Regions from separate parts of the Paenibacillus sp. 1182 genome, predicted to be linked through region 3. Evidence: riboswitches for the same ligand, from Rfam matches in the RefSeq annotation. Region 3 holds a riboswitch; each other region holds the start of a gene.
The links. A riboswitch is a leader RNA that binds a small molecule or an ion and turns the genes downstream of it on or off. The one in region 3 is predicted to bind cyclic di-AMP.

Region 1: another riboswitch for cyclic di-AMP. It lies ahead of JOD82_RS15590 (hypothetical protein); the one in region 3 lies ahead of JOD82_RS17235 (TrkH family potassium uptake protein).
Region 2: another riboswitch for cyclic di-AMP. It lies ahead of JOD82_RS28185 (C40 family peptidase); the one in region 3 lies ahead of JOD82_RS17235 (TrkH family potassium uptake protein).
Region 4: another riboswitch for cyclic di-AMP. It lies ahead of JOD82_RS02150 (3D domain-containing protein); the one in region 3 lies ahead of JOD82_RS17235 (TrkH family potassium uptake protein).

What each region holds. Positions count from the first base shown of each region.
Region 1 is NZ_JAFICR010000007.1:115,217-122,911, reverse strand. Features, by position in the region: gene JOD82_RS15645 (Cof-type HAD-IIB family hydrolase) at 1-130, opposite strand, end outside; gene JOD82_RS15640 (DeoR/GlpR family DNA-binding transcription regulator) at 200-961, opposite strand; tRNA gene JOD82_RS15635 (tRNA-Glu) at 1,207-1,278, shown strand; tRNA gene JOD82_RS15630 (tRNA-Lys) at 1,365-1,440, shown strand; tRNA gene JOD82_RS15625 (tRNA-Leu) at 1,456-1,538, shown strand; gene JOD82_RS15620 (MarR family winged helix-turn-helix transcriptional regulator) at 1,702-2,157, shown strand; gene JOD82_RS15615 (helix-turn-helix domain-containing protein) at 2,343-2,717, shown strand; gene JOD82_RS15610 (helix-turn-helix domain-containing protein) at 2,811-3,194, shown strand; gene JOD82_RS15605 (hypothetical protein) at 3,320-3,541, opposite strand; tRNA gene JOD82_RS15600 (tRNA-Leu) at 3,884-3,966, shown strand; gene JOD82_RS15595 (glutathione peroxidase) at 4,111-4,596, opposite strand; cyclic di-AMP (ydaO/yuaA leader) riboswitch at 5,063-5,235, shown strand; gene JOD82_RS15590 (hypothetical protein) at 5,351-5,746, shown strand; gene JOD82_RS29780 (potassium-transporting ATPase subunit F) at 5,930-6,007, shown strand; gene kdpA (potassium-transporting ATPase subunit KdpA) at 6,157-7,695, shown strand, end outside.
Region 2 is NZ_JAFICR010000023.1:39,934-47,628, forward strand. Features, by position in the region: gene JOD82_RS28160 (MBL fold metallo-hydrolase) at 1-529, shown strand, start outside; gene JOD82_RS28165 (PTS sugar transporter subunit IIA) at 630-1,136, opposite strand; gene JOD82_RS28170 (YwhD family protein) at 1,575-2,081, opposite strand; gene JOD82_RS28175 (M1 family metallopeptidase) at 2,206-4,218, shown strand; gene JOD82_RS28180 (hypothetical protein) at 4,230-5,057, shown strand; cyclic di-AMP (ydaO/yuaA leader) riboswitch at 5,334-5,471, shown strand; gene JOD82_RS28185 (C40 family peptidase) at 5,477-5,977, shown strand; gene JOD82_RS28190 (GNAT family N-acetyltransferase) at 6,283-6,789, shown strand; gene JOD82_RS28195 (4a-hydroxytetrahydrobiopterin dehydratase) at 6,868-7,167, opposite strand; gene JOD82_RS28200 (hypothetical protein) at 7,285-7,578, opposite strand.
Region 3 is NZ_JAFICR010000008.1:129,535-137,229, forward strand. Features, by position in the region: gene uvrC (excinuclease ABC subunit UvrC) at 106-2,187, shown strand; gene JOD82_RS17230 (CPBP family intramembrane glutamic endopeptidase) at 2,156-3,886, opposite strand; cyclic di-AMP (ydaO/yuaA leader) riboswitch at 4,148-4,300, shown strand; gene JOD82_RS17235 (TrkH family potassium uptake protein) at 4,710-6,050, shown strand; gene JOD82_RS17240 (potassium channel family protein) at 6,069-6,746, shown strand; gene JOD82_RS17245 (LysR family transcriptional regulator) at 6,752-7,657, opposite strand.
Region 4 is NZ_JAFICR010000001.1:433,196-440,890, reverse strand. Features, by position in the region: gene JOD82_RS02170 (DUF350 domain-containing protein) at 13-420, opposite strand; gene JOD82_RS02165 (PspA/IM30 family protein) at 552-1,220, opposite strand; gene JOD82_RS02160 (NADH:flavin oxidoreductase/NADH oxidase) at 1,309-2,331, opposite strand; gene JOD82_RS02155 (polysaccharide deacetylase family protein) at 2,637-3,443, shown strand; gene JOD82_RS02150 (3D domain-containing protein) at 3,637-4,305, opposite strand; cyclic di-AMP (ydaO/yuaA leader) riboswitch at 4,312-4,480, opposite strand; gene JOD82_RS02145 (amino acid ABC transporter ATP-binding protein) at 4,711-5,433, opposite strand; gene JOD82_RS02140 (ABC transporter substrate-binding protein/permease) at 5,420-6,883, opposite strand; gene JOD82_RS02135 (M20 family metallopeptidase) at 7,032-7,695, shown strand, end outside.

The sequences.
Region 1 (7,695 bases), on a different contig from region 3:
CTCTACCAGTGGCAATTGTCACCTGAACGCCTTGCTTTTGTGCTTGGCGTATAGCCTCCGCGTTCACTTTGCTTATTTTTCCTTCCTCGTTCAGCAGTGTTCCATCCATATCAATCGCAAACAGTTTCATTTCTCTCCAACTCCTGTCTTTCGATATCTCTGTGATAAATCTTGAGTTCTAGCTAAGCAGTCTCATATTTTATGAGGGGACAACAACTTCAATATCATGATGTTGCAAAATTTCCAGCATTGCTGGTTCTGGCAAGCGATCGGTGATCACGATATTAACTTCAGATAAATCAGCAAAACGATACGGGAAATTAATTCCGAATTTCGAATGGTCCGCAAGGATGATCACCTGATCCGCCTGTTTCATCATCTGATGCTTCAGCATACCGTCTTCTTCATGAATCAGGCTTAGTCCGTGAGATGATATGCCTCCAATCCCGATAAAAGCTTTGTCTACAAAATAGTGAGACAAAGTGGCGATTACGGACGAGCCATATACATACCGGTGCTCTTTTTGCAGGCGGCCTCCCAACAGATGAATGGAGACACCGTCTTTTCCAGATAGTACGTCGGCCTGATTAATTGAATTGGTGATAACCGAACATTCCTGCACATTCAGTCTTTCTGCACACGCCTGTACGGTGGTAGAGGAATCCAATATAATACGATCCCTATCTCGTACCATGTTGGCAGCCAATTGTCCGATCACTTGTTTCTCCTCAGATACAGTAAGCAGTCTTTCGTTATAATTTCCAATTGGATCGTGATGCAGTTTAGGGAGAAGGGCGCCGCCGCGGGTGCGAATAATTTTTTGATGCTCCTCAAGTTTTACCAGGTCTCGACGGGCCGTATCCCGTGAAACATTAAAAATTTCACAAATATCATCCACCGAAATACGCTTGTGAAGCTGTAAGTAATCAACGATTTTTAACATTCGTTCTTCCTGATACATAGAAAGCTCCTCTGATATATAATGATTTCGGTATCTCGTAAGTGATTATAAGTAAATGTAAGTGATATTGCAATCATTTATCATGATTTTTCAGGGATTAAATGATTCTAGATAAGTTAATGTAAGTGGACATGCATTTTGTAATGATAAAAACTGCTTTTTTTAAAATTTCAAAAATAAGTATTGCCATTTGTTATTCTATTTGATATACTCTTTCTTGTCGCCAAGTTGGCGCATAATAATAAGGCCCGTTGGTCAAGGGGTTAAGACACCTCCCTTTCACGGAGGTAACAGGGGTTCGAATCCCCTACGGGTCATTGTTGTCTTTATAGACTACATGTTGCATGCTTAAGGGAAATTCCTGAGGTCTGGTCTAATGGCGGACAGCTTGGATGAACAGCATGAGCCATTAGCTCAGTTGGTAGAGCACCTGACTTTTAATCAGGGTGTCGAAGGTTCGAGTCCTTCATGGCTCACCATTTATATTTTGTTATGCGGTCGTGGTGGAATGGCAGACACGCTATCTTGAGGGGGTAGTGAGCGTACGCTCGTGGAGGTTCGAGTCCTCTCGACCGCATCAATGGAATGAACGGAAAAGTCTCTCGCGGTAGAGGCTTTTTTTATTTGTGTAATGATGTAATAAAGTAATGATTATGATGAAATAATGATTCCATAGTATAATATAACGCCATAATGTTATAGAATGATAAGTATAAACTTATGAAGTGACGGTGAAAAATATGGACACTCAACTGTTAGGAAATATATCAGAAAATATTTTGGGCTTGTTTCCGATTGTGAAGAAGAAATTTTTCACCTACGGTCCGCTCGATTTCCCATTACACTTGTCGCCTAATAACTTTCAGGTGCTAATGCTCCTGCGTGAAGTACGTTCGTCTACGGTATCTGATTTATCCAAACAGCTCAATGTCTCACGTCCGAACATGACTCCTCTTCTGGACAAACTGGTGGAGCATGGGTTGGCTGACCGCCAGTCGTGTGATTCGGATCGCAGAGTCGTGAATGTGGCGATTACACAGGAAGGCGATGCTTTTTGTGAACAGGTATTTCATACCTTCTCCAATAAAATTCAAGAAAGACTGGTGTATCTGCCAGAAGAAGATTTATTGCATCTGAGTGAAACTTTGAATGAATTGAAGCATATTTTACTTAAAATCGACAACTCTGCTACGTGATTGGCGTAAGTGGACTGGCTTAAAGACCGCCCTTTCTTCGGAAAACAGGCGGTTTTTGTTGCGTGTTGTGGTATAATGGAAACCAACATACATAATTCGGTAATTTTAGCATACGTGATCTTTGAAATGGGAACAGAGAACATGATATCGTTATTTGAGAGCCTGCTAGGGAGGAAGGAACTTCTATGCAATCTATTTACCATCGCATCGAGGAACTCATCAAGGAACGGGGAATGACGAAAAAGGCGTTCTGCCAGCAGTTAGGCATTAGTACAGGGAACTTCGGGGATTGGAAAAGAGGAAAAACGACGCCGGGCACGAATAAACTCATTGAAATCGCTTCTTTTTTTGATGCGAGTCTGGACTGGATTATGCTGGGTCGAGATATACAGGGTGAGGTGCTAAAGGAGTCGCAAGACCCTTATTTTTTTGACGCTTCAGGGCAACTGAATTGCCAGGGGGAACCGCTTAGTGAGGCGGAAAGAAATTTTATACTTGAGTATATTGAATTTACCCGCTTTCGTAAAGAGAAAAACCAGCGCAATTCTACTATAGGGTAATGGTTGCTTAGGATTTAATGGGGATTACTAATGAGTAAGGCTGAAAAATGAAAATTATTTCAGAAAAAGTTACTGTTTCGGAGGGGAAACATTTTGGGAGATCAAACTATTTATCAACGGATTGAAGCTTTGATTAAAGATCGGGGAATGACCAAGAAGGCATTTTGTGAAAAGCTTAAAATCAGTTCAGGGAATCTCGGTGATTGGAGAAGGGGGAAAACAACGCCGGGTACCACTCATTTAATTCAGATTTCGGACTTTTTTAATGTATCGCTCGATTGGTTAATGAAAGGGATTAAGCCGGGAGAAGGCGTACTTCAGGAGCAGAAGGCTGCTTATTTTTTTGGAGTGATGGGGCCACTGAATTGCCAGGCAGAAGATCTTGAGACGGAAGAACAGAATTTTATTTTAGAATATGTTGAATTTGCGAAATATCGTAAGCAAAAAAGTGAGAAGGATAAAACAAAGCCGGAATGATTTTTTTGGCTAAAGATTGTCTGGGTTGAAAACCCGTAAACGAACTGGAGGGGTTCGCTTTACGGGTTTATTTGGTTTCTTGGTGATATGGAATGACCTGTATGTAACTGGAATGCTTGTTGGATTTAGAGTGGCGATGCCTCCTTATAATCGTTATCGTCGATGTTCAGAATTGCAGCAACTTGTTTTCTGTACCTTTGTGCTTTGCGGGTGCCGTGAATCAGATTGGACAAGCGTGAAGGCGGAATATTGTGTGTCTCACAAAATGTTTTCTGATCCAGTCGAAGTTCGACAAGCCGTTGTTTGATGGCCCACCCGAAGGAGGTGACAGGCATTTTGTTGTTCAAAAGAAATCGCCCCTTACGGATTCTTACGGAATAATTGGTGTGTTATAATAATCATCAGTAAACATGTTAGAATTAACCATCTGAAACTATGATACACTTTTATACGTGTTTTTACAATCGTAAATACGTTATTTCGTCAAATTAATTACTTAGTTAAGTGCTAGGTGGTTCTGATAATCCGTAAGGGGGCAACATTAATGCATAGTTCAGCAAGCGGTTATCTTTATGCAGGACGGTATTATTATCGCTCATATATGTAAGTTAAAATAATTATAATATTTTTGTTTACAAATAGTTGATGAGAGAGTATAATAAATCTGTTGCCTCAATACATTATGATTTGCGGTCGTGGTGGAATGGCAGACACGCTATCTTGAGGGGGTAGTGGGCGTACGCCCGTGGAGGTTCGAGTCCTCTCGACCGCATTATATGCAAGACCTAGTTAAAAAAGCATCCTGACACGGTTTACGTGAAAGGGTGCTTTTTTTGTTAAGCATTTTCGTTATATTCTTTAGCCACGGAAGCCACGGTTGCAACAGGTCGTTTATTAACTGTGATAATGAAGAATGTCAGTTTTGCTGCAAAAGCTTCTCTATATCTCCCGCCAGTTTATCTGGAGTGGTTTGCGGTGCATAGCGCTTAAACACGTTACCTTCTCTTGTAATTAAGAATTTAGTAAAATTCCATTTGATCGCTTTGGACCCTAATACCCCCGGAGCTGTTTGGGTCAGGTAGCGAAATAAGGGGTGTGCTTGATCGCCATTGACATCTGTCTTGGCGAACATCGGAAAGGTGACACCATAATTGATCTGGCAAAACTCGGAGATCTCCTCACTGGAACCTGGCTCTTGTTTGGCAAACTGGTTGCTGGGAAATCCCAAAATTTCGAGCCCCTGTTCATGATACTGGTCATATAGCTCTTGTAGCGCTTTGTATTGGGGGGTTAACCCACATTTGCTGGCAGTGTTCACGATAAGCAGAACGTTCCCTTCAAATGTGGATAACGGAATTTGTTTCCCTTGCAGGGTTTGCGCATCATATTCATAAACGGTCATAGCATCTCTCCTCATTCAATATTCAGCAATTAAATTTTAGACAATTTAAAGAAGGGTTGCAAGCCTGGAAAAGCTGTATAAAGCCTTCAGGCGCTGTAAAATCGTATTTTGCTCAAAACAGTAAATCGCACCGCAAATGGAGCGAATTAAGTTGTTTCTTCTTATAAAAGCGGGTTAAATCGGTGTTTAGCTGGTACATATAGCGTATTTTCTTCTCTTTTTACAAAAAAAGGCCAATAACGCTTTACCCTACGCCAATATTGACATGCTTGTCATTTTCAAAAAGGGATGAAAAACAGAGATTAAAGGAGATGTGAGAAGCATAGTTGCATTGTAAGCGTTATTATTAATCTTCTATGCTCTAAAGCCCGATTTATAACCCTGCAGTTGAGCTTTACAGTCTTCCATGCGCGGGTGTATGATTCAAGACGTAATTTCAAATTAACTTGAATGAAGCAACAACGAAATGTCTATAGCGCTGAATTTTGCAGTTGCAAAAGCGGGGGAACCAATCGAGACTGTACGGCTTCGGAAGCCGTGTGTCTCATGGGGTGAATTTTCCGGTCAAGTGCCAGAAATAGGGCGACTCTCACGTCCGAATCCGACAGCTAACCTCGTAAGCGTACAGGGAGAGGCAACAAACCGCCGTGTGCAGCCATGGTTTATTTTATCATGGATATGTCAGAAGCCGGAGGAAAGCCTTTTTCCTTCGGCTTCTTTTTGTTGTCTTTTTATACCGGGAGAGGAGCTACTGATGGAAGGTCGGTTAATTATTGTCACTGCACCGAATGAAGCGGGCAGAAGTTTTGTGAAATTGCTTATTTTCAAAAAATTGGCGTTTGCAGTTCTCACGAATAGCGCCCAGGAGGAACGACAGCTCAAAAAAATGGGTGTGGAGCACATTGTCCGCATCAATACCATGCAAGCGGGAAAATGGAATTTTCCAAAAAAAGAAATTGGTAGTGTGTATTTGTTCGAGAACAGCTTGAATCTGACTTGCCGTTTCCTGCAAATATGTCGACCACTAACATCGGAATCGATCTATGTTATTACACACGGCTGTAATCCACAAGGAATTTATCGGGGATTGGGAGCGGACCATGTGATCTACACATTGAACGGAGAGGTGGGTTTTCTGCTGAACGGATAAGCACTTATGACATAGTTGTTTTATGATTTTATGATGGAATAAGAATGGCGATCTGAGGATCGATACGGAGGGTATAAACATGATGGATATATACATGCTGCTCGTCATGGCTGTGAGTTATGGAGTGATACTGCTGTTTGTACGCTGGTGTGATGCGCAGACCTCTAAAGGAGGACGAAGAGGATGATCGTTATACTCGGGCTTACGGCTATTGTGTTTATGTATTTAATCTACGCACTCCTGAACCCTGAAAAGTTCTAGTCACTTGTAGGGATAGAGCGGGCGGGAACAACAGATCTGAGCATTAAAGCATCATTGGTAGCAGGTTTTCGCAAACGTGTGCACTTCATAGATGGTCTAATCGGGTCTGTTGTTCCAAACGCAGGAGCATTTTGAAGGAGGAATAGAGGATGGAGCTGCTTCAAATTGGAATTGTGATCGTTATATTGCTGCTCTTGGTAAAGCCAATGGGTACATATATGTATCATGTATTCTCGAATGAACCGAATCGAACGGATCGGATTTTTGGCAGAACAGAAAAGCTGATTTATAAGGTAGTAGGCTTGAAGAAAGTGGAGAGCATGCGTTGGACTACGTATGTTATGAGTTTCATTGCTACGAACGTCGTGCTTGTGGCAATCAGCTACTTGCTGTTGCGTTTACAGGGAATGCTTCCCGGTAATCCGGCTGGAAACAGTAATATGGAAGCATCACTAGCTTTTAATACGGTAATCAGCTTTATGACGAATACGAATCTCCAACATTATAGCGGAGAAAGCGGGCTTACGTATCTGACACAGATGGCGTTCGTCACGATGATGATGTTCACTTCGGCTGCTTCCGGTTTTTCGGTTGCTGCGGCTTTTATGAGAGGATTGACGCGGCGCGGTGAAGGGATGGGCAATTTCTTTCAAGATTTTATTAAAGCTATTATAAGGATTTTCCTGCCACTGGCCTTTGTGCTTACGCTGGTGCTGGTGGGATTGAAGATACCACAGACGCTACAGCCTACGGCGGATCTTACGACGCTGAGCGGAACACAACAGCAAATTTCTATGGGACCCATTGCTTCTCTGGAGTCCATCAAGCATTTGGGGACGAACGGGGGCGGTTATGCGGGAGCTAACTCTGCGCATCCTTTTGAAAATCCAAGTCCTTGGACGAACGTGCTGGAAATTTTGGCAATGTGGGTAATGCCGGCTTCGTTGCCGTATACCTTTGGATTGTTTGCCCGTAATCGTAAGCAGGGCTGGATTATTTTTAGCTCCATGATGGTATTGTTTCTAATTTTTCTATCCATTACGTATGTGTCTGAGAAGACAGGTAATCCGTTAATCCAGACACTGGGTGTGGATGCTTCTCAGGGAAGCATGGAAGGGAAAGAGGTTCGTTTCGGTATTGGACAATCGGCTTTATTCACTGCGGTCACAACAGCGGCAACGACAGGTTCGGTCAATAATATGCATGATACACTAACCCCGCTAGGTGGCATGGCTGCTTTGGGAGAAATGATGCTAAACGTCATTTTTGGCGGCAAGGGTGTCGGGCTGATGAATATGCTGATGTATGCGATTCTGGGTGTGTTTATATGCGGACTGATGGTCGGGAGAACTCCGGAATTTATGGGAAGGAAAATTGAAGGCAAGGAAATGAAGCTGATCGCCATTGCCATTTTGGTACATCCGTTTCTCATTCTCGCCCCAACTGCGCTTGCGTTTATGAGTCATTGGGGATATGATGCGGTCACTAACCCTGGCTATCACGGGTTGACTCAGGTGCTCTATGAATATGCGTCATCTGCCGCAAATAATGGTTCGGGGTTTGAAGGTCTTTCAGATAACAACGTATTCTGGAATGTAACAACGGGGATGGTTATGTTCTTCGGGCGATATGTATCTATGATTGCATTGTTGGCTGTGGCGGCTTCGTTGAATGCCAAAGCGCCGACT
Region 2 (7,695 bases), on a different contig from region 3:
TATCGGCAGTTTAGCAGATATAGTCCGAGCCTCTTCATCCCCAGTTCAAGTATTAGCCAGTTCTATCGAAAAGCCCTATATACAGGGGGAAAAACAGCTTATAAAGCTGACTCCAGAAGCAATAGATCAAGCTGTAAGCTCCATGCCCGAATCCGTTCCGGTAGAGTGGAGACACGCATTCCGGCGTACACTTGAAAATCCCCCAAAGGCTATTGTAAACTCCACCATCGTTGCCGGAGAGAAACTGCCCTTCTGTGGGGGGATCGTAGTTATAGATACTGCTGGACATACACCAGGACACCTAAGTTTCTATTATAAATCCAGTCAAACCCTGATTGCAGGAGATGCTCTACGCGTGGTAAGCGGCAAATTACTGGCTCCAGACCCGCAATATTGCTGTGATTTCAATATGGCCAAAGAATCTCTTAAAAACCTGCTGCCATATGATATTAAAAAAGTGGTCTGCTTTCATGGAGGGCTGTACGAAGGCAATTGTAATCAGCGGATATCTGAAATATATGAATCCTAACCTTTGATTTACATGGTCGTACCCACCCCTTGACTGGTCAGTGAATCATCTAAAGAAAAGACTAACCAGGAATTCCTGGTTAGTCTTTTTTGAATGAGAACTAGGCTTTTAAGTGAACTCTTAATACAGGTACTTCTGGAGAGGCAGATGTACCTTCCAGGATTTCCACATGGCTAATCATCTCTTGCCCATCTGGAACGATTACCGGCGTAATTACAGGCAATCCACCCTGTTGAATCGCATCCAGGTCAAACTCCATCAATAATTGCCCAGCTTTAATGCTATCTCCTACTTGGACATGAGGATTAAACCCTTGTCCTTTGAGAGAGACGGTATTAATCCCGACATGTATCAAAACTTGTACGCCGGATTCATGTTCAATAATCAGAGCATGCTTACTTTTCTCCATGACATGGGCAACTTTTCCCGCGAAAGGAGCGGTGACCCTACCCTCAGACGGATGAATAGCGATGCCATCCCCCATAGCTTTCGTAGAGAACGCAGGATCTGGAACCTCCTCCAGGGAAACCACTTTTCCTTTGATTGGTGCTATCATTTCGAATTCTTCAATACGAGGAGCCGCCTTCTTTTTCAACCATTTAAACATAACGATGCCACCTTATTTAGAGATTACATTCATAAACAGTAAATAGGACTTAACTACATCTTTCAAGGAACCGGTTCCACAAAATGAATAGAAAGAAGAGTGGAAGCGATTTCTATCTGAATTATAGTGAATGCCTTTCCAGGATGTCAAGGAGCTATCAGTTCATAACTACATATCTGTTACAATAATTTTCATGTAACTTGGAGGTGCTCTAACAAATTGCGGATTTAAGTGTTTTATCTCTTAAAAACAAATTTTTTATAGTATACTTTTCCAGCAATTTCTTTGATGATCATGTTTGGCATGTTCATTCAGCATTGCTTACCTACATGAAAAAGAAGTAGACCGCCCCCAACCAAGGTATCGGTCTACTTCTGAACCTTACTGCCGACTGCTCTTTAAGCAGTTGTGTACACTGGAATCGTGTTAACGCTTGGCCTACCCTTCCAGCGCTTGCTTCAATTCCTCAGGCGAAGCGTCCCACCATTCCTCGTTATGCGAAATGAGCAGGCTTTTGAGCGCTGCCTTATCTTCGCTGCCGAGATCCTCCAGCATGAAACGACGCTTGAGCGCGTAATCCATACGGTTGACGTGATCGGCGAGGATTTTCCAGCCGCGTTTGGCCTCGTCGTCAATCAGCATCTCGCAGGCGGTGGCGCCGCCGTACATACGTCCTTCGGCTGTACGGTCCACAGCTACCCATACGAGCCATACCTGGCGTCCGTTCGGTACGTCCTCTTTATTCGTAGAGAACTTGATACCACGTTCTACTTTACTTTTGGCATGCATGGCACCGATATCAATTTTCGCCTCTCCTCGGTCAATGATGACCGGTGACATGCTGTTCAGGTCAATTGAGCCTGCGCCGAAACCCTTATGTTTACTCTTGCCACTGACAATGTTCAGTGCAATCTGTTTTTTGCCGTCCGGCTGATTTTCACTCATGCGTCACTAGACCTCCATTTTCCGTCTTCACACTCATTCTACACTATAAATATTTTAACTAATAATCTCCTGAAAGCAAACATATACATGCTGTAGATGCTTGTCAACGGGAGGTATCCATTGTATGACCCCAGCACGCACTAAAATCGTTTTATTGTCTACACTAGCCCTCGGTCTCCTCGCAGGGACGTTATGGTTTGCCTGGCAGCCCCAATCGCAATCCGACCCGCAGTCCATAGGCCAACCACTATACGGCTCCCTGTCTGAGTCTGCGCTTGCCCCAAATGTGGGCAAGCCTCTAGGGGCAAACATCCTGCCTGACCTGCCCAAGAACCCTCCACAACCCGCTACAGAAATCCTCAGCAAACGGGTGGTAGAGTACCACATTGATGTATCTCTGGAAAAGGGACAGGTTTTGCGAGGCACTGAGACACTGACCTGGAAACATCCGGGCAAGAAAACCGTGAATGATCTGTATCTTCATCTATACCCGAACGCCTTCTCTTCCATGGAAACCACCTTTATGAAGGAATCCGGTGGAAAGCTGCGCGGAGACACCATGCCCAAAGACGGCTTTGGCTCTATGACGCTGACTGAACTAAAAACAGAAGACGGTTTATCCCTCATGCATCGCATCCAATATGTGCAGCCAGATGACGGTAACGCAGGCGACCGTTCGCTCATGAAGGTGCGTCTACCCAAGCCAGTACGAGGTGGCGAAGAAATCACATTATATATGAAGTTTGAGGTAAAACTGCCTGCCATCTTTGCTCGTATGGGTGGGACAGATGATTTTGTAATGGCAGGACAGTGGTTCCCGAAGCTCAGTGTCTACGAGACTGCAGGGCAGCGTGGACGCGCCGAGGAGGGCTGGAACCTCCACCAGTATCATGGTAACTCCGAGTTTTATGCCGATTTTGGAATTTACAGCGTACGGATTCGGGTGCCTGAAACTCATATCGTAGCAGCGACCGGATTTCCCACCCGTGGTGCCGTCCGACAGAACGGACAAAAAATATATCAATTTTATGCCGATGATGTACACGATTTTGCCTGGTCCGCTTCACCCAACTTTGTAGCCGTAGAAGAACCCTTTTCTTCTGCTGAAGTCCCTGGTGTCAAAATCAAGCTCTACCTTGACCCATCGCACAAGGAGCTCAAAGGACGCTATATGAGCGCAGCGAAGGCCGCTCTTTTGTACTACAGCAAATGGTACGGGCCTTATCCATATTCCACCCTGTCCATCGTGGTTCCACCTAAATCAGGCAATGGAGCTGGCGGCATGGAGTATCCGACACTCATCACGGCCGCTGCTGCGGGTAATCTCAATCCTGGCTATAGTCTGGAACGGACATTAGTTCATGAGATTGGACATCAATATTTCTATGGAATGGTAGCCAATAATGAATTTGAGGAGCCGTGGCTGGATGAAGGCTTCACCTCCTATGCAGAGGAGCGACTTATGGAGCAAGAATATGGGCTTACCCCCAACTTGCCATTACAATCGGGACAGGTATCCTCCCCACAGCCGCTAAACCGTGAGTCATGGAAGTACGGCTCGGCTGCTGAGTACGCGCAAAATGCCTACTCTCGAGGCAAGCTGGTACTACGGGGCATTGAACGTCAGGTGGGTATGAAAAAAATGGATCGCATTATGCGGACCTACGTCCAGACGTACCGATTTAAGCATCCGTCCTCACAGGATTTTCAACGTATCGTGGAGAGAGTCACCGGACGCTCATGGAGCCACTATTTTGAACAGTATGTATATGACGGCCAGATGGCGGACTTTTCAGTGGATCACATCACAAACCACAAGCTGGAGAATGGATATGAAGCAGTCGTAACGGTCAGCAAAAAAGGGGCGGATTATCCCAAGATCCCTGTCCAATTTACCTTCAAGGATGGAACCAAGAAATTCAAGGCTTGGGACGGCGCGGGCAAAAGCACAACTTTTCGGATCAAAAGTACTTCTCCCGTTTCCTATGTAACCCTTGATCCCCTATATACCATTGCACTGGAGAACAAGCATATTAACAATACCCTAAAAGCCGAATTGGACGAAAAGCAACAAACCCGTTGGAGTATAAGTGTAACCAAGCTGCTGGAGACACTGCTTGGAAGTCTGTCATGGTGAGGTGTCTATAGATGCGGACTGTTATAAAAGAGGGCTGGGCGCTGGTGCGCATACGATTTTATATCGTTATCATTTTGTTTCTGTATCGATTACTGTGGGGGGTGTTTCTCTATCGGCTGGTACAATCTGCCGTTATCCCGCTACTGCTCCGTTATCCTGATCAGGGTCAAAACGAGCTGGGACAGACCTTGTTTTGGATGGAGAGCCAGATTGCTCTGATGGACAGCCGGGAAGTACATGTGTATTTGTGGATACTACTAGGGGCGACTGTACTACGCATACTGATCACTCCCTTCATTAGAGCCGGAATATATCAAAGCCTGCATACCGATGCGACTGAGCCGCAAAGCCTGTCCTTTTTCAAAGGTATGAAACGCCATGGCATGTCGTCGCTGTTGTATTACATCATCGAGTTGGGACTGCTGCTGATTCCCGCCTTTTGGGTAGTACCGAGACTCTACCCTATTGTAGCAGGTACGCTTCAATCTCCCTCTTACCTGCTGCACTTGTTGCCCTATGCCATGGGATGGATGGCATACGGATGGTTCATTCGGCAGTGCATCCTGTATATGCAACTAGGCACTGTCGGTGGTCACGCCATACTATCGTCCCTGCTCGCCTTCTTTCGCCAGCTTCTCCCAGCTGTCGGTATATCCCTTTTGCTCGGTGCTTGTGTGCTGCTGGTCTTCGGTCTATTTGGCACCGTGGCGATGATTTGGACTGGCATGCTCGCGCTCATTCTCCAACAATCGTATCATTTTGTTACTAGTCTGGTCAGGCTGTGGCATATCAGTTCGCAGTACAGACTATGGCATACCGATATCTCCAGTAGAAGCTAAGCCCTTCCTTTATGTTAATCACTTCATTTCCGTCTGTCGAAAAAACTTTATGCATAACCGCGCAAACGGCACATAACTGAATACTGTTAACAAGATCTGTTCCTGGGACATTAGGAGCAGATTTTTTTTGTAACTTTTTGCAATGAAACATTTGCCAAAGCCAGCCGACTTTGTTACAATAATCGCAGTGAACTGATAGTAACAACTTTGTAATCTTTATTGTAACCTTTATCTCAAAAATATCGTTATTGTGAATACTGCTCTCCAAGGTGCACATCTTAAGTAAAGCCTAATTCCTGGCACCTAGGAAGCGGGGGAACCAGTTTGGGTGAATTGATCTCGCAACAGAGTGGTCATAGGGGAACCTTCTACCGAATCCTTAAGCTAACCTCGCAGGCATTGGAAGGGGTATATTTTTTTTGAAGAAGAAGCTAACGATCGCAGCTATGAGTCTTGCCATTGCCTTTACATCTTTTACATTCGGTGGCGGCAGTGCATTTGCAGACTCCAAGATGGACCAGGTCATCCAAGATGCCAAAGGAACGAACTACAGAAGCGGAGGCACTACACTCGAGGGATTCGATTGCTCCGGCTTCACAATGTATGTATTCAACAAACTGGGAATTAAACTTCCGCATCAATCTGGATCACAATTCAAAATGGGATCTTCTGTATCCCGCGATGAAATGAGGCCTGGGGACCTGGTGTTCTTCAACACCACAGGAAGAGGCATTTCCCATGTAGGTATCTTCGTAGGTGAAGGGAAATTTGCCCACTCCTCGACTTCACGTGGTGTAGTAGTTAGCTCACTGAACGAAAATTATTACGCTAACCGCTATGTCGGTGCAAAAAGAATTATGAGCACAGACGCTTACCATTCTGTAGCTTCAGATATTCCTGATGACGATAACGTAGAATAACTAACGCACAGCAAGCTAACCCTAGCCGCAATTTGATTCTGGCCGGAATCGAATTGCGGTTTTTTATGTCCACAACATCAGCAATGATTATCTTTACTGACGAACTGACACCTCAAAAGGTTTCAATTTTAGCGAACATCGTCGGTTTTACCGTCACCGCTGGGGGAGCATATGAGCAGTAATTCCTTCTTATTGAATGTATACCCGACTTAGGTATGAAATAAACACGCTTGCCATTCCCCTGCAACTTGTCTACAATCTGTTGTTAATGATTGAAGTACCTGTGTAAAAGGAGGATGGAACACATGCCGGCCTCAATATCCAACTATCGGATCGTACCGATGGACGAGCATCAAGCGGCTGCAATCTGTGAGTGGCGCTATGATCCACCTTATAACATATACGGTTGGCTCCCCTGGGAACAAATGAAGGCGCTTGAAGTCGAATTTGGGAGTCCCACGCTTCGCCAAGAGCAATATGTTGCCGTACTGGATGAAGAGAACAAGCTGACAGGATTTGCTCAATATTTTCCTATGATCGGTGTGACCCGGCTAGGTCTTGGAATGCACCCTGACAGATGCGGACATGGCAAAGGATCAGATTTTGTCCGTGCCATTGCAGAGGAAGCCCAACGACGCAACCCGAAGAATGAAATTGATCTAGAGGTGCTCACTTGGAATGGGCGCGCTATTCGGGCCTACAAGGCGGCTGGATTTGAGCTTACAGATACCTATGAACGCCAGACTCCCGATGGCAAAAAACCGTTTTATTGTATGGTATATCGTCCAGACCACCCAACCCAGGTTCTATGATAAAAGCGCCTTCGGCATACAACCACGATGTTGTATAGCGAAGGCGCTTTTATCATCATACGACAGATCATTACAAGCTCAATGACTGCTACGCATTTTTTCAAAAGCTTCATTATATTGTTGGGCTTCCTTAATATCCACGGCCATAATACCGCCATCGTCCCAAGAGGTCAAACGCAGAGTCACGGTCTTGTAATCAATCGTAATAAATGGATGATGATTGAATGCTTCAGATATAGCGGCAACTTCATCCACGAATGCAATCCCTTTCATAAAACTGGAAAAATTATATTTCCGAACGATCCAACGTCCTTCCTCCAGCTCCCAGCCCTCCAGTTTCTCCAGATGTGCTTCAATCTCTTCTTGTGTAAAAGGCATGTTACGAACTCCTCCCCGTTTATACGGAAGCCTTTCGACCGCTTAAATACGGCCAAAACTACGATATATTGGTGTACATATTACCACGGCCCCGTTGATAAATCCATAAGACGGACCTCAAATCAAAGGGACTGACGTCAGCTCCTCGTCCCCAATCAGTACATAGATACGATGCTGCTCCGGCTCATAGATCACAACGCCACTCCCTACAGTGATTGTGGGCTCTGTACCCAGTGCATAAAATAAGTCTTCTGCCAAAGCTTCATTGACTTCCTGACGTCCCGCCGGGTCCAGCCTGTCCCAATCTTCTGCTTCCATCTCAAAAAATTCATAGCTATCTGGGATGCGCCCCACAGCCTCTGTCAAATCGTTCAAAATTTGTTCATACTCACGTCCATGCTTTACTCCCATGCCATTTCCTCCAATGGTTCCGCCATTCAATACATAATCACCTTATTATACCGGAAATTCGCACTTAACAAAAAAGAGAGTTTTGTCGATAAATACTATAATCCGTCTTGTAATGAC
Region 3 (7,695 bases):
CAATGCCTCCGGTTGTAAATACCGGGGGCGTTTTTGTGTATTATTCCTATATATTATGAGTAGTTAGTTGAGTAATCATTAAGAATGGAAGGAGGAACCGGGCGAATGAAACCTTATGCGGAGGACTTGCAGAATCAGGAGAAGGCGCTGGAGAACATACGGCACAAATTAGCGTTACTGCCGGATGCATCAGGCTGTTATCTGATGAAGAATAGCGAAGGCACCATTATTTATGTCGGCAAGGCCAAAGTGTTGAAAAACCGGGTCCGTTCCTATTTTACAGGTAGCCATAACGGCAAGACGCAGCGATTGGTTTCCGATATCCGTGATTTTGAATATATCGTTACAGGCAGTAATATGGAGGCGCTCATTTTGGAGTGCAACCTCATTAAAAAGTACCAGCCGCGTTATAACGTGCTATTGAAGGATGATAAAACCTTTCCGTATTTGAAAATTACGAACGAGGCACACCCCAAGCTGGAGGTGACCCGTCGCGTTCTGAAAGATAAAGCAAAATATTTTGGACCGTACCCCAATTCCTACGCGGCACATCAGACGAAGAAGCTGCTTGATCGTATGTATCCGTTACGCAAGTGTGGTGTAATGCCCAAGGAAGTATGCCTGTATTATCACATGCATCAATGTTTGGGGCCTTGTGTGAAAGAGGTCGAGAAGGAAACGTATGACCAGATTGGTCAGGAGATTGGTTCCTTTTTAAGCGGGGGACATGAGGAAATTAAAAAGGATCTTCAGCGTAAAATGCAGGAGGCCGCAGAGGAATTGTACTTTGAGCGGGCCAAGGAGCTGCGAGATCAGATTATCAGCATCGACGCGATGATGGAAAAGCAGAAAATCACCACATCGGATGCGAAGGATCGAGATGTATTCGGTTTTTCAGTAGATAAGGGCTGGATGTGTGTACAAATCCTATATGTCCGCAAAGGTAAAATGATCGAGCGCCATATGTCGACTTTTCCTTTCTACGGTGAAGCTTACAGTGATTTTATGTCCTATGTGACGCAATATTATAGTGACAACCCGGCAGTGCCGCAAGAAATATTGCTGCCAGATTCTCCTAGGCTGATGCAGGCAGAACAGGTCAATGTCGATCAACCGGTTGCGGCAGAAACTGTACTCCACAGTGCAGCTACAACCGATGCTACCGGACAGACAGATGAGAAAGCGATACAAACGGAGACAGAGCCTTCTGCTGACTCATTGCTGGTGGCTGAAGAACGAGCGACTTATGCAGCAACAAATCAAGACCAAGTTGGTGACCAAGATACCGGAGTAAAGGAAACAGAAACCCAACTATCCGGTGGACTGGAGGACCCGAGTACGGCGGCTCTCGCTCTGGCTGAATGGTTGGATGTAAAGGTACTTGTACCGCAGCGTGGACTGAAAAAGCAAATGACAGGCATGGCGACGGAAAATGCACGTGTTGCTTTGGACGAGAAGTTTAAGCTGATTGAGCGGGATGAGGAACGGACATCCAAAGCTGCAAGCAATCTCGGACGTGCCATTGGGCTGGATAGCTTGCACCGGGTGGAGGCGTTTGATAACTCCAACATCCAGGGTTCCGATCCAGTCTCAGCCATGATCGTGTTTATTGATGGCAAGCCTGCCAAGAAGGAGTATCGAAAATATAAGATCCGTTCTGTGCAGGGACCCGATGATTATGAAACGATGCGTGAGGTTATCCGACGTAGATATGAACGTGTGCTTAAGGAAAATTTGGAACGTCCCGACTTGATCGTTGTCGATGGTGGACGTGGACAAATTAAGGCGGCGACCGATGTATTGCAAAATGAGCTGGGTTTGTTCATTCCTGTGTGTGGTCTGGTGAAGGATGCCAAACATAGAACTTCCCAACTATTAGTGGGAGAGTCCTCTGAGGCCGTGACACTTGCACGCAATAGCGAAGAATTTTATCTGCTGCAACGGATTCAGGACGAGGTTCACCGTTTTGCCATCACGTTCCACCGCGAGCAACGCGGCAAATCTATGGTAACTTCCCGGCTGGACTCTATTCCAGGCATCGGCGAGAAACGGCGTAAGTTACTGCTTAAGCATTTTGGATCGCTCAAAAAAATAAGAGAGGCCAGTGTCGAAGACTTCCGGCCTCTCTCTATTGGGGATAAGCTTGCGCGTCAGATTATAGCTGCCCTTCGGGAGGAGGAGTCGTAGAATACGGCTCCTCTTTTTTTATAGGTTCAAACATAATTCGATTTGGCTTTTTAGGACTAAACCAATAAATGATGTAACCCACGATGGCTGGAAGTAAGATCCAGAATAGACCAGCGCTCACATTCACAGTGTCTCCCAGGCTCATCACACTAAGTCCCATTAAAATGCTGTCAAAAATAACGTGGCTGAACATGGCGGCAATAAAGCCGTAACGCAGGAACACAAAACTGAACAGCAAACCAAGAAAAGTCAGCTCAATAGGTCTGGAAATCACCGGATAGATTGGATAAAGTGTATGTCCCAGTGCCCAAATCAGCGTGGTGATCAGACACGCAACAAAAGTATTTTTTACTATTTTTTTGACCATCGGAATACCAAACAGACGGTAGACAGTCTCTTCTCCAATACCTGCCATCCAGGCCATAATCGGCAGTAGCCATGGATAAGCCATATTATAAGGGGATTGCGTGGCATCTGTGGTGGAGAATGTATTAAATGTGCGCTCCAGTATAAAGAACAAAATGGATTGTACCCCGAGCAAAATAAAGGCCCACAAGTAGCCAACATACATACTGCGAAGCACATACAGCCCGTAGCCCGGCTCTTTCGCACGCGGCCATGCATTCAGTCCAACCTGACGCATAAGCCCGTCACCGCCGACCAAGGAGAAGTAGAGCGCTACAGCCATGACGAAGGTAACACCAATCTGGAAAACCATAAGAAATATAAGCATGCCCTTACCGCCTGCTTCTGCTTGCAATAAAGGCAGCATGTTCATGGTCCCAGCTATACTAGCAATAAAGTATACAACGGATAGAACAATGCCGCGTACAAATGAAGTATGTCGTCGGGTGAGTGACGCATACACAATGGCAAGTACACCCAGTACAAAGCTAAATAGGGCATAACCCGCATAGGTCATCAAATTCGCCCAAAATGTTTGCTTTTCGATATAATCGGTATAGGACGACGGGGCCGAAAAGCTTTGGGTGAAGGAGCGAACATCACCGTCTTCAAAAGTAAAAGCCAGTGTAAGTACCGAGGCGCCGATTTTTTTATCGTCTACGGTATACTTTAATCCGCCTTCTTGTTCAGTGGTCGAGAGCTTCAAATCCGACGGCTTAAAGCCAAAGCGCTTGACCCATACTCCGGCCGCCTGCTCCTTGGCTTCGAGCGTCATGCCGTCCTCAGCCACACGTACAAGCCTGTTACGTGCTTGTTCATCCGTAGAAATATCAGCCTGTGTGTAATTGGTATTGGAGGTGATCCGTTTAAAGCTAACGACCTTCCCAGTGGATAAATCCACATGAATTTGCAGTTTACTCTTCGCTGAGGATTCAGGCAGATCGACCCGAAAGGTTTCGTAAGGGTAACGTTTTTTCCATGTACGGTCGTACTGTTGAAGCAGTTTTTCTCTAGATAAATAACCGTACAAATCTGTTTCGGCCTGATAGGTCACGACAGGCTCCTCAGGCTGTGATTCAGTATAGCCCAGCTCGGAGCGGGCGAAGTCCAATGCGTGTATGACCGCTTCTTGTTTGCTGATGACCTTTGCGTTCATTACTGATTCTGGACTCGGATTGCTAAGCGAGGGAATAAGCAATTGAAAGATAAAAAAGCAAATCAGGCCAATCCCGCCCAGCAAGCCTAATTTTTTGAAGTTGGCCGTGAGCACGACCGGTTTCCCGATAGGATTCATGAGTTTCCTCCTTAATCTGTAAATAAGAACATCCATTAAAGATATCATACTGCACAGGTTCCCGCCAACAGACCAGCGATATTCATGAAAATAGAGTGAAAGCACTTTAAAGTTCCAATAAAATTAGATAAGCTGCGATTAAACGATGCCCATTCGCAAAATAAAGCCAATTTCACGTTTTTTCGGCGAAATTGGTTTTGTGATCTGGATATAGAAGGATTATAATCTTGAGGCAATGCCTATGAAATACATAGGTAATGATATACAGTTGAGCCGAATTTCTATGGGAAAACGGGGGAACCATGTTACTGGGGTGAATTTTACAACCGATCCTGCTGGATCGGAAGTGTAAATAGGGCATACTGTGCTGCCCGAATCCGTCAGCTAACCTCGTAGGCTATGAGCAGGAACCAAGTCAGGCACTCGGTTTTCCGGTGTCTTTTTTTGTGCGTATAAAAGTGTTTGGATTGGTTAGACCGCTGCGGGTGCAGATTATTCTTCCGATTGCTGTTATCCCCGGATTTTTTGATTGTATACCCCCTTTAATGGTTAAAATCCGGAGATAAAGGCAAACGCTTCGCTTCTTCAGAACAATTCTGCCCCTTTCGCTACTGCCCGCCAATAGCACAGGGGGCCGAGTAGTGCTTGACATGCATTCTTCCTGTATTCAGGGAATGCTAATTATAGTTACTTAAGGTTTGGAAAAATCAAAAAATTCAGGGGCAACGACGATCGGAAGATCAAATGGAACGCGTAGCGAGCTTACACCGTATTAAATCACTGTTTTTATAGTTTTAAGGATTAGGAGAGAAGTGATGAATAGATGAATCCCAATGCAAGCTGGCTTCGGCTTTCTCCACCGCAGATATTCGTTGCGGGCTTTGCCATTATCATTCTTATAGGTAGTTTATTGTTAATGCTGCCGATCTCCAATACAACAGGAAAGCCACTTGCGTTTATAGACGCTTTGTTTACTGCCGCCTCTGCGACCTGTGTAACCGGGCTTGTCGTAAAGGATACCGGGCTCTTTTTTACCACTTTTGGTCAAGTTGTCGTCGTTGCGCTGATCCAGATCGGCGGTCTTGGCTTTATGACCATGGCTACCTTGATTGCACTGGTGTTCAAGCGTCGGATTTCCTTGCGGGAGCGTCTCATTTTGCAGGAAGCGATGAATCAGACTTCTGTAGAGGGAATTGTCGGGTTAATCCGTAAGGTATTACTGTACTCACTGGTTATTGAAGGCGTATGCGCTACGATATTCTCGGTTCGCTGGTCCTTTGATATGCCTGTAGGCAGGGCGATTTATTTTGGAATCTGGCATGCCATCTCCATGTTTAACAATGCTGGTTTTGATTTATTCGGTGAATTTCGCAGCTTGACAGGTTATGTATATGATCCGATTGTTAATTTTACCGCAATGTTTCTAATTATTTCTGGCGGCATTGGTTTTGTAGTGATGTCAGACCTGGCAGAATATCGCAAGCGCAAGAGACTGTCCTTGCATACCAAGGTGGTACTCAGCATGACGGGCGCTATGATTGTAGTCGGCACGCTCGTGATTTTTGTATTTGAGTTTACGAATCCAAAGACTCTTGGCTCGCTTGATTGGGGTGGTAAGCTACTGGGATCTTTATTCCAGTCCGTTACTCCCCGTACCGCAGGTGCCAATACGCTGGACATCGCAGGCTTGCGGCAGGCTACGCAGTTTTTTATCATCATACTCATGTTTATTGGGGCTTCCCCTGGCTCCACTGGAGGCGGGATTAAGACCACAACATTCGCCCTGCTCATTGGAGCAGTGATTTCGATGCTGCGGGGGCGGGAAGATATTGTACTGTTCAAGTACCGACTTGCGCAGGGACGAATTTACAAGGCTTTGACCATTACACTGCTGGGGTTGCTGTTCGTGATCGGGGTGACCATGATTTTGTCGGCAACCGAAGATCATCATTTTCTGATGATCTTGTTTGAGACGGTGTCTGCGTTTGGTACGGTGGGGCTGTCGATGGGGCTTACACCTGATTTAACAGTCATAGGTAAGCTGGTGATTACCCTGACGATGTTTGCAGGTAGACTGGGGCCACTCACGCTAGCTTATGCACTGGGGCCGAAAAAGGGTAAAGAATTATATCGTCATCCGGAAGGTAAAATGATTATAGGATAAGGGAGTTTTCGAGTAGATATGAAAACGCAGCAGTTTGTAGTTATTGGCTTGGGGCGGTTTGGCTCAAGCCTGGCTTTGCAATTGGTGGATATGGGGTGCGAGGTGCTAGGCATTGACCGGAATGAGGATGTTGTGGACAGTATGAGTGAGATGTTGACACATACTGTCGTGGCGGACGCTACCGATGAAGACTCGTTGCGATCACTGGGCATCCGTAATTTCGATTGTGGCATTGTTGCTATTGGTGATGACATTCAGGTAAGCATCCTCACCGCCATTTTGCTGAAGGAGCTGGGTGTGAAAAAAGTTGTAGCCAAAGCCATATCTGTGCTGCACGGGCGTGCGTTAGAAAAGCTCGGTGTGGACCGGATTATTTATCCAGAACGGGATATGGGTATCCGGGTGGCTCACCAGCTAGTCACGCCTAATTTGCTCGATTATTTGGAGTTGTCTAAGGAATACAGTATTGTGGAACTCAATGTACCTGCATGTCTGAATGGCAAAACGCTAGCAGAGCTAAATGCCCGTACTCGCTTTGGTTGTAGCGTCGTGGCGCTTCATACAGCGAACGGTATCCTGATCGCACCGACGGCTATGGATCGGCTAAAAGCAGACGATATTATGGTCATCATCGGTTCGAATGACAATATCGGTCGCTTTGAGGATGAGGTTGTTAATGTTAATGAAGAGGATTAAACCCTCTACACCATACGGTAGCCTGCAAACGAAGCCCGTGTCTCGCTAATCCAGCGTCGTGCTGTCGGACCGAGATCGGTCGTCTCCGAGTAAATGAGGGAGGTCGTTCGGCGTGTCTCCTTCAAATCGGGCAAGTACAATGCAGTGAGTCCATTATCCCGCAATAGTTCGCTACGCAAATAGGATTTGGGCAGCAAGGCTGAAGCCTTACAGGTTGGAAGCAGGCGTACAATCGCCTCGAAAGAGTCGATTTCCATACGGATATCCGGCATGATGCCGCTGCGCTGGAACAAGTCATCCGTCAGACTGCGGTACCAGGTCCCTTTGGAGAAAATAATCATCGGCAATCCTTGCAGATCTTTCATCGAGGCTGTTCCTGTCTTGACCGTTAATTCATGTCCGATGGGAACGACGAGCTCCAAATGATCATCAAATAGCGGAATGCAACGCAGTCCAGCTTCATGAATGGCAGACCCGACAATACCGGCGTCTGCTTTTTTGTCACGTACAAAGGCGACGATTTCATGGGTTTTACCGGTGAGCAGCTTCAGCTCGGTTTGAGGATGCTTGCTCATGAAAGCTTCGACGAGGGTAGGCAGCGTCGTTTGGAGCGTCGTGAGGCTTGCGCCGAGTGTAAGCATACTCTGGGCTTCATTTTTGTGCTGGGACAGCTTTTGTAAAAAGCGAAGCTGTCGTTGCCGTTGCTCTAGCGCGAATGTATAAACAAATCGGCCAGTGGACGTAATTTCGAGCCGTTTGCCCCGACGATCAAAGAGATTCACACCCAGCTCTTCCTCCAGCTTGGCAATTTTGCGAGACAGGGCAGGTTGGGACAGATTCAGCAGTTTGGAGGCTTTATTCAGGCTGGACTGCTCGACAATGACGGCAAAAGCGTTCAAATCCTCAAACAAATCATCCACTTCCTCTCTATATGCAAAAAAGACATAAT
Region 4 (7,695 bases), on a different contig from region 3:
GCCTTTCTTAGCCTAGAAGCATGCTGTAATGATCAAGGCGCCAACCAGATGCAGCGCTCCTGAAAACAGGCCGAAACCAATTTTACCTTCCTGTGTACCTTTATCCAGATCAAACTGGGCCCAGTACCGCAACAGCAGACGTACAATAACTTCCAAAACAAGCAGGATGACAAAAGCGATCACAGAATACACAAGCGCTTCGAGCAAATTATTAGCTGTAGCGATAGAGCCTGACAAAATATAGCCTTGTGCAACCAGCTTCATAATCATTCGTACCGTTACGGCCATATTTCCAGCTTTCACTTCGGCAAAATCCTTATACTTCGTGAATAAAGAGTCGACATACATTAATGCGAAGATCAAAATAGCTCCCGCACCAGTCCATACAAGCATTGCTTTCATCGTTTCTAAAAAATGCATTTCATACCATCCTCCACATCTTCTTGACCTTCATATAATGTTTTACGCCTGCGGGCAGGGAAAAGCGAAGGAGAAAACGTTTCTCCTTCGCTTCCTGAGCAATCAAACTTGGCGGCACTGCTTAAATGTTCTTATTTATTTTCGTATTGCTTCAACAAAGCGGCAAGCTCATCGTCCACGGCGCTTTTCTTATCCAGCTCTTTGAACTCCTCATCCAACGATTTTTCCTTAGAAGACATTTCGTTGCTCGCTTCGGCACGTGCTTCTGCTTGCAGCATTTTTTCCTCCATACGCTTCAATCCGGCAGTTGCCGTATCAGAGCTAAAACCGTTCATAGCTTTGTTAATTTCAGTTTGCGCTTTAGCTGCGTTATAACGGGCAACCAGTGTCTCGCGCTTGTTTTTCATTTCTGTCAGCTGTCTGCGCATTTCATCCAGCTTGCCACGCAGGTTATCGGCTGCAGCTTTGTTCTGTTCGTAACCAGCTTTGAACTCGTTCATTTTTTGTTCAGCAGATTTCTTTTCTTCCAGCGCGCGACGGGCCAGATCTACATTTTGTGCTTTTGCAGCGGTATGTGCCTGTTCTTCGCGTTTCTTTACCAAAGCAGCCTGTTCTTCGTATTGCTGTTTGAATCTCTTTTCAATAGCAATTTGAGCGGCTACCGCTTTCTCTGCATCTTCCAGGTCCTCTTGCATATCACGAATGTATTGGTCCGTCATTTTAACTGGATCTTCTGCCTTGTCAATAATGGCGTTAATGTTGGACATCGTAAGATCTCTTAATCGTTTGAAAATAGACATGTGAAGTTCCTCCTAGAGTTGAATGCTTAAATTTTAAGCTCTGTACACATGTTTACGCAAGCTTTGCAAAGAGGGTTTCAAAAATTATCTAAAAGCCGCGCAAGTAAGGCTCTGGGATGTCGGCCTGTACTTTTAGCTCCCGCGATGCATGCAACGCCCAATAGGGATCACGCAGCATGGCGCGGCCTATTGCTACCAGATCAGCTTCTTTTTGCTGAACAACCCGACGGGCGTCCTCATAATCATCCAGTAATCCAACAGCAATTACAGGTACATTCAGCTTTTCACGGACGGTATGAGCTAAATCCACCTGATAGCCAGCACGCGCAGACGGCCCTCCGCCAGAACCAATTGGACCCTCGCCACCAGAAGAGATATGGAAAATGTCCACACCTGCATCACGATATCGTTCCCCTACACCTGTTATGTATTCCACATTATATCCATCCTCGACGTATTCTTTGGCAGATATCCGCATAAGCACAGGCATATCAGCAGGAAGAACCTCTTTAACAGCATGTATGACCTCAACACCGAACAGTGACAGATCCTGGCCATATTCATCTTCTCTCGTATTTGTTAAAGGCGAATGAAATTGATGGATCAGATAGCCGTGAGCGCCATGTATCTCAACCGTATCAAAACCGGCTTCCACCGCGCGGCGCGCGCCTTCTTTGTATGCCTGAACCAGTTCCCTGACTTCTGCTGTCTTTAAGGCGTGCGGCTTTTTAAGGCGTTCGCTAAAAGGAATCGAAGAAGGACCCACAGGTTGCTCAGCATCTTCGGCCTTGCGTCCAGCGTGGCCTAGTTGAATGCCAATTTTGGCACCATACTTGTGAACTTCCTCTACAATCTTACGATATGCAGGAATATGTTCGTCACTCCAAATACCTAAATCACGATCCGTAATACGTCCATCAGGATGAACCGCTGTCATTTCCACAATAATAAGACCAGCACCTCCTACTGCTCGGCTCACATAATGGACATGATGCCAATCCGTCGGATTTCCATCCTCGGCCTCCACACTGAATTGGCACATCGGGGGCATAACAATCCGATTTTTTAAAGAAAGCCCCTTTAATTGATAAGGAGTAAACAAGTCGGTCACTTTTATCCTTCCTTCCTTCAATTCCATGTCTGTATAATTATGAATTGCAACCCCATTATACACCAGCTGTCACGGGATACCGAATCCGTTGTAAGGCTAAAACTTGCGAAAATGCTCTTGTTTTCGGTCATGTTTAAGAGAATATGTACGTTTAGCTCCATCATCTTCATTGATAATCATTTCATCGCGAACTTCTTTCCAGACGTTTATGAGCCTAACTTGGTAACCAGCATATTTTTAATAGGACAGGTACATAATAGTCGAGAGCACCACTAGGTACCACTGCACGAAAAGGGGGGATACATATGCCGTACAGGGGAGTGTTGCCATGCTTGGCACTGTTACTAGCATTTTCAAGTTTACCCGTTCACGCGGATGCGCCTCCCAAGATCGGAACGCCCCATCCCAAGGAAGCAGCTGTTGCTTCTTCTGTACATCTGAGTACAGATCGAGCTACTCCTACATTAGCAATGTTGCGTAAAAAACATGCGGACATTTTTAAAATGTGCGGCCCACACACCCGCCAAATTGCCTTAACCTTTGATGATGTGCCCGATTCTAGGTATACGCCGCAGGTTTTGGACGTATTACACGCCAACGGCATCAAAGCCACCTTTTTCATCGTCGGTCACCGTGCGGAAAAGCATCCGGGGATTATACGTCGTATTATCCGTGAAGGCCATGCTATAGGAAATCATTCCTATACTCATCCGGATTTTAGGAAGGCTACACCAGAACGCTTTCGCAACCAGATTACAAAAACAGAACGTATTTTACAAGCCAGCGCAGGTTTTCGCCCCAAGTTGATTCGTCCACCCTACGGTGAAATTACAGAGCCTCAAATAAAGTGGGCACGTCGTCATGGCTACATGATTGTCAACTGGAATGTAGACTCTCTCGACTGGAAGGGACTAAGTAAAACACAAATTCAGCGAAATGTGATTCCAGCTACAGGGCCTGGCTCTATTATTTTAATGCACGCTGGTGGAGGTCAAAGTTCCAACTTGCAAGGCACTGTCCAAGCTTTGCCGGGTCTAATTCACTCTCTAAAAGCTAAGGGCTACAAATTTGTGACAGTCCCCCGGCTACTCCACACATCGGAACGAAAATAACAGTATGTTTATAATTGAGGTCCAAGCTAAAGCAACGTAAAAAGGCTGTCTTACCAGCAGAAGTATTCTGCTCGTCAAGACAGCCTTTTTACGGATAGGACCTGATAAGAGTCCGACCTAGATATATACGGATATAGGCGTTATGTTTACATAATATATATTATGTTTAATTAAACTGTATATACGTACAATGCTATTTATCAATAACGTACAGCTTCACATTTTGAAATCCAAAGTCGTTCACAAATGATTTGTTGCCTGGAATAAAGATATCAATCCGCTTTCCTGTAATGGCGCTGCCCTGATCGCGAGCGACAGCTACAAAAGAATGATCCGGCAAACCTGGATGGGAGTAGCCTGTAACCAGTACTTTCGTGCCCATCGGAATGACGTTAGGATCTACCGCAATTGTACCTAGTTTAAGCGGATTGCCGTAGTAGTCCACTGCGCCCCATTTACCATTCTCATCGGCTGCGGCAGAATACGCTGAAGCCTTAACGTCAACTATTTTGCTATAGTTGAATGTTTTACCCCAAGCTTCAATCGTTGGCGCCTCATTCGCTGCTGCTTTCTCCGTAAGAAGCTGCGGCTTCGATTCCGAAGCTGCCTTTACACTTTTTTCGCCAGGCACCTTAATTTGCAGACCTGCATATATATTGCTGGAGGCAATGTTTGGGTTAGCCTTTGTTAGCTCGTCTACCGATACTCCATAACGTTGAGCAAGCAAAAAGAAGGTATCGCCCTCTTTGGCAGTGTGAAGCGAGGCAGCATCCGCTATTCCAGCTGTCTGTGCCAACCCTGCAATAGCTGCGGCAAGCACCGCAATTTTCATCGTTTTACCAATATGTTTTAAATGTTTCAAAGATATGTACCTCCTCTTTTATGCCTGCGAAGTTAGCTGTCGGATTCGGACTCAGGAGAAGCCCTATGCTTGTGCAATTCACCCCTAGGCATATTCCTCATCGTCTTATGACGTATCGGAATGGCTGCCGTTGTTACGTCCCCCGCACTTCCCATAGTTTGGGCCAGCATTTCAGCGCTTGTCTAACCGCATGCTGTCCCGGTAAGTTTTGGCTTACTGCATAATATCACAATTTTGTAACCTTATCCGCATGAAAATGTTGGGAACCCTGAACATCATACTACACTCGTTACAATTTTGTCATTAAGAAATCGATATTTGTTACGAAAGTATGGGGAAATGGTGACAAAATAAGAAAAGCCCTCCGTCAACGGAGAGCTTTTTTATGATTAGACCAGCACTTTCTTACAATACTTTGGCAAGAAAATCACGAGTGCGATCATGGCTTGGAGTGCCAAATACCTGGTCTGGTGCACCCTGCTCCACAATTTGACCGTTATCCATAAAGATAATTCGATCGCCTACCTCGCGGGCAAAGCCCATTTCATGCGTTACAATTACCATTGTCATACCGCCTTCGGCGAGCTTCTTCATTACATCCAGAACCTCTCCAACCATTTCAGGGTCCAATGCAGAAGTCGGCTCATCGAACAGCATTACGTGCGGCTGCATGGCCAAAGCACGCGCAATCGCAATACGTTGCTTCTGACCACCGGATAGCTGGTTCGGATAGGTATTCTTCTTATCCTCGAGCCCCACGGTACGCAGGAGTTCTAATGCAATTTTTTCCGCTTCCTTACCTGACTGTTTTCTAACCTGCGTCGGTGCAAGCGTCAGGTTCTGCAACACTGTTTTGTGTGGGAACAGATTAAAATGCTGGAACACCATCCCCATTTTTTCCCGGGTTACATTAATATTATGACCACGAGCTGTAATCGGCTCGCCCTCAAATAAAATCTCCCCATCCGTCGGCTGTTCTAACAGATTCATACAACGCAAAAACGTACTCTTCCCCGAACCGCTGGGACCGATGATAACGACAACTTCTCCTTTGGCGATATCTATATCAATGCCTTTTAAAATCTCATTCTTGCCGAACGATTTACGCAATTGTTTAACGGTGATCACTGGCTCTCAACTTCCTTTCCCATAAACCAAGCAGCTTAGACAAGCTGAATGTCATTACAAAATAAATAGCGGCTGTGATTATGAACGGACTTAATCCTTCGTAGGTAATATTCTTAATGACCTGGGCTTGATACATAATATCCACCATACCAATAGTCGAAATAATGGAGGATTCTTTAATAATTGTAATAAACTCATTACCTATAGCAGGCAAAATAGATTTAAACGCTTGTGGCAAAATGACGTGACGCATAGCTTTGCCTCGTCCCATACCCAATGAGCGTGCGGCCTCCATCTGTCCACGGTCTACTGCCTGGATACCTGCACGGAAAATTTCAGCCAGATATGCCGAGCTATTCAGAGACAATGTGATTATACCGGACTGGAGTGGAGTAAAATTGACACCCAGCGTCAAAGCAATCCCGTAGTGAATGATCATGAGCTGCACCAGCATAGGTGTGCCACGCAGGATCTCCACATATGTGGTACCTAACCACTCAATGATGCGTATACCACTCATCCGCAACAAGGATACGATCAGACCAATGATAAATCCAAACAGTACTCCGAGTGCAGACAGCAACAGAGTGTAACCAATACCCGTAGCGTAAAGACTGCGGTATTTCCAAAAAATATCTACGATGTTATTAGAAGAAACCTGTCGATCTGCCGAGAGTGCACTCGCTTCTGTAGAAAACTTTTCAATCGACCCGTCCGCTTTCAGGCGAGCCAACGTTTTATTTACAGAGGCAAGCAATTCTGCGTTCCCCTTGCGTATACCTACAGCAGTTTCTGCTCCGGCATCCTCAGGTATCGCTTTGGCAAGTGTTACGGTCCCATCTAACGTGTACCCTTTAGCAACCGTATCTTCGATCACAACAGCGTTGATACGCTGGGTCCGCAGCTGGAGTACCAGATCGGATATTTTGTCCAGTGAGGTTACAGAGGCATTGGGTACTTTTTGAGCAATTTCTTCCTGAATACTCCCCTTTTGCGCGCCAATCTTCTCGCCTTTCAAAGCAGCCATCGTAGGATATTTGTCTTTATCCTCTGGGCGTACCATAATGACTTGCTTGGAGCGATAATATACATCTGAAAAATCAATGCTTTTTCTACGCTCATCCGTCGGTGTCATACCGGACAGTACCAAGTCTACGCGACCACTTTGCAGAGCAGGTAGCAAAGAGTCAAAACTCATGTCCTCAGGGACCATCTCCGCACCCAAATCTTTGGCGATTTCCTTCGCGATTTCCACATCGAAGCCAACAATAGTATCCTTACCGTTAATAACTTTATGAAACTCATACGGCGGAAAGTCGGCACTCATGCCCACTACAAGTTTTTTCTGTGGCTTTGCTTCCGTTCCGTATGCATTGAGCATGGGAAGACCCGTCAACAGCAAGATAACCGCCGTCAAAACCAGGGCGGTAAAACGATATGCCTTTTTCAATCTTTTTTTCTCTCCTTAAATTCTTTATAATAAATAAGATTGTGTCATTATAAATGAATATGCATGATTATGCAATGAATGTTATAGTACAATTTCAGCATACCTAGCGCAGTACCTACATTACAGCTTATATAAAGGAGTTTTCAGCATGAATTTTAAACAGACCATTCAAAAGACAATTGAGCAGCATGCCCCACGCTTTAAGGACATTTCGTTATATATTGGGGCAAATCCTGAACTTGGAAACGAGGAATTTCTGGCCGCTGCCCGTTTAAAAGAAGAACTCATTTTTCACGGTTTTGAGGTCCAGGCACCCGTATTGGGCATAGAAACAGCCTTTATTGCAACTTACAAAGCTGAAAAATCCGGACCGATTGTTGCTTTTCTGGCAGAATATGATGCTCTGAAAGGTTTAGGACACGCCTGTGGGCACCATCTGATATGCATGATGAGTACCGGTGCTGCCGTTGGCCTCAAGTCGATCATCGACGAAACTGGTGGAGAAGTACGGGTATACGGCACACCTGCCGAAGAAACTCGTGGTGCTAAGGTCCCTATGGCCTCTGCCGGTTTGTTTGATGATTGCGACATAGCACTTATGACGCATCCTTATGATCGTTACGAAAAATCAGGCAAATCGCTGGCGATTGATGCTGTACAATTCGAATTTTTTGGTCAATCCGCTCACGCGGCTGCCAGCCCGCACGAAGGCATTAACGCGCTGGACGCTGTGATTCAAACGTTCAATGGCATCAATGCGTTCCGTCAACAAGTAAAAAGTACAGTGCGTATCCATGGGATCATTAATCAGG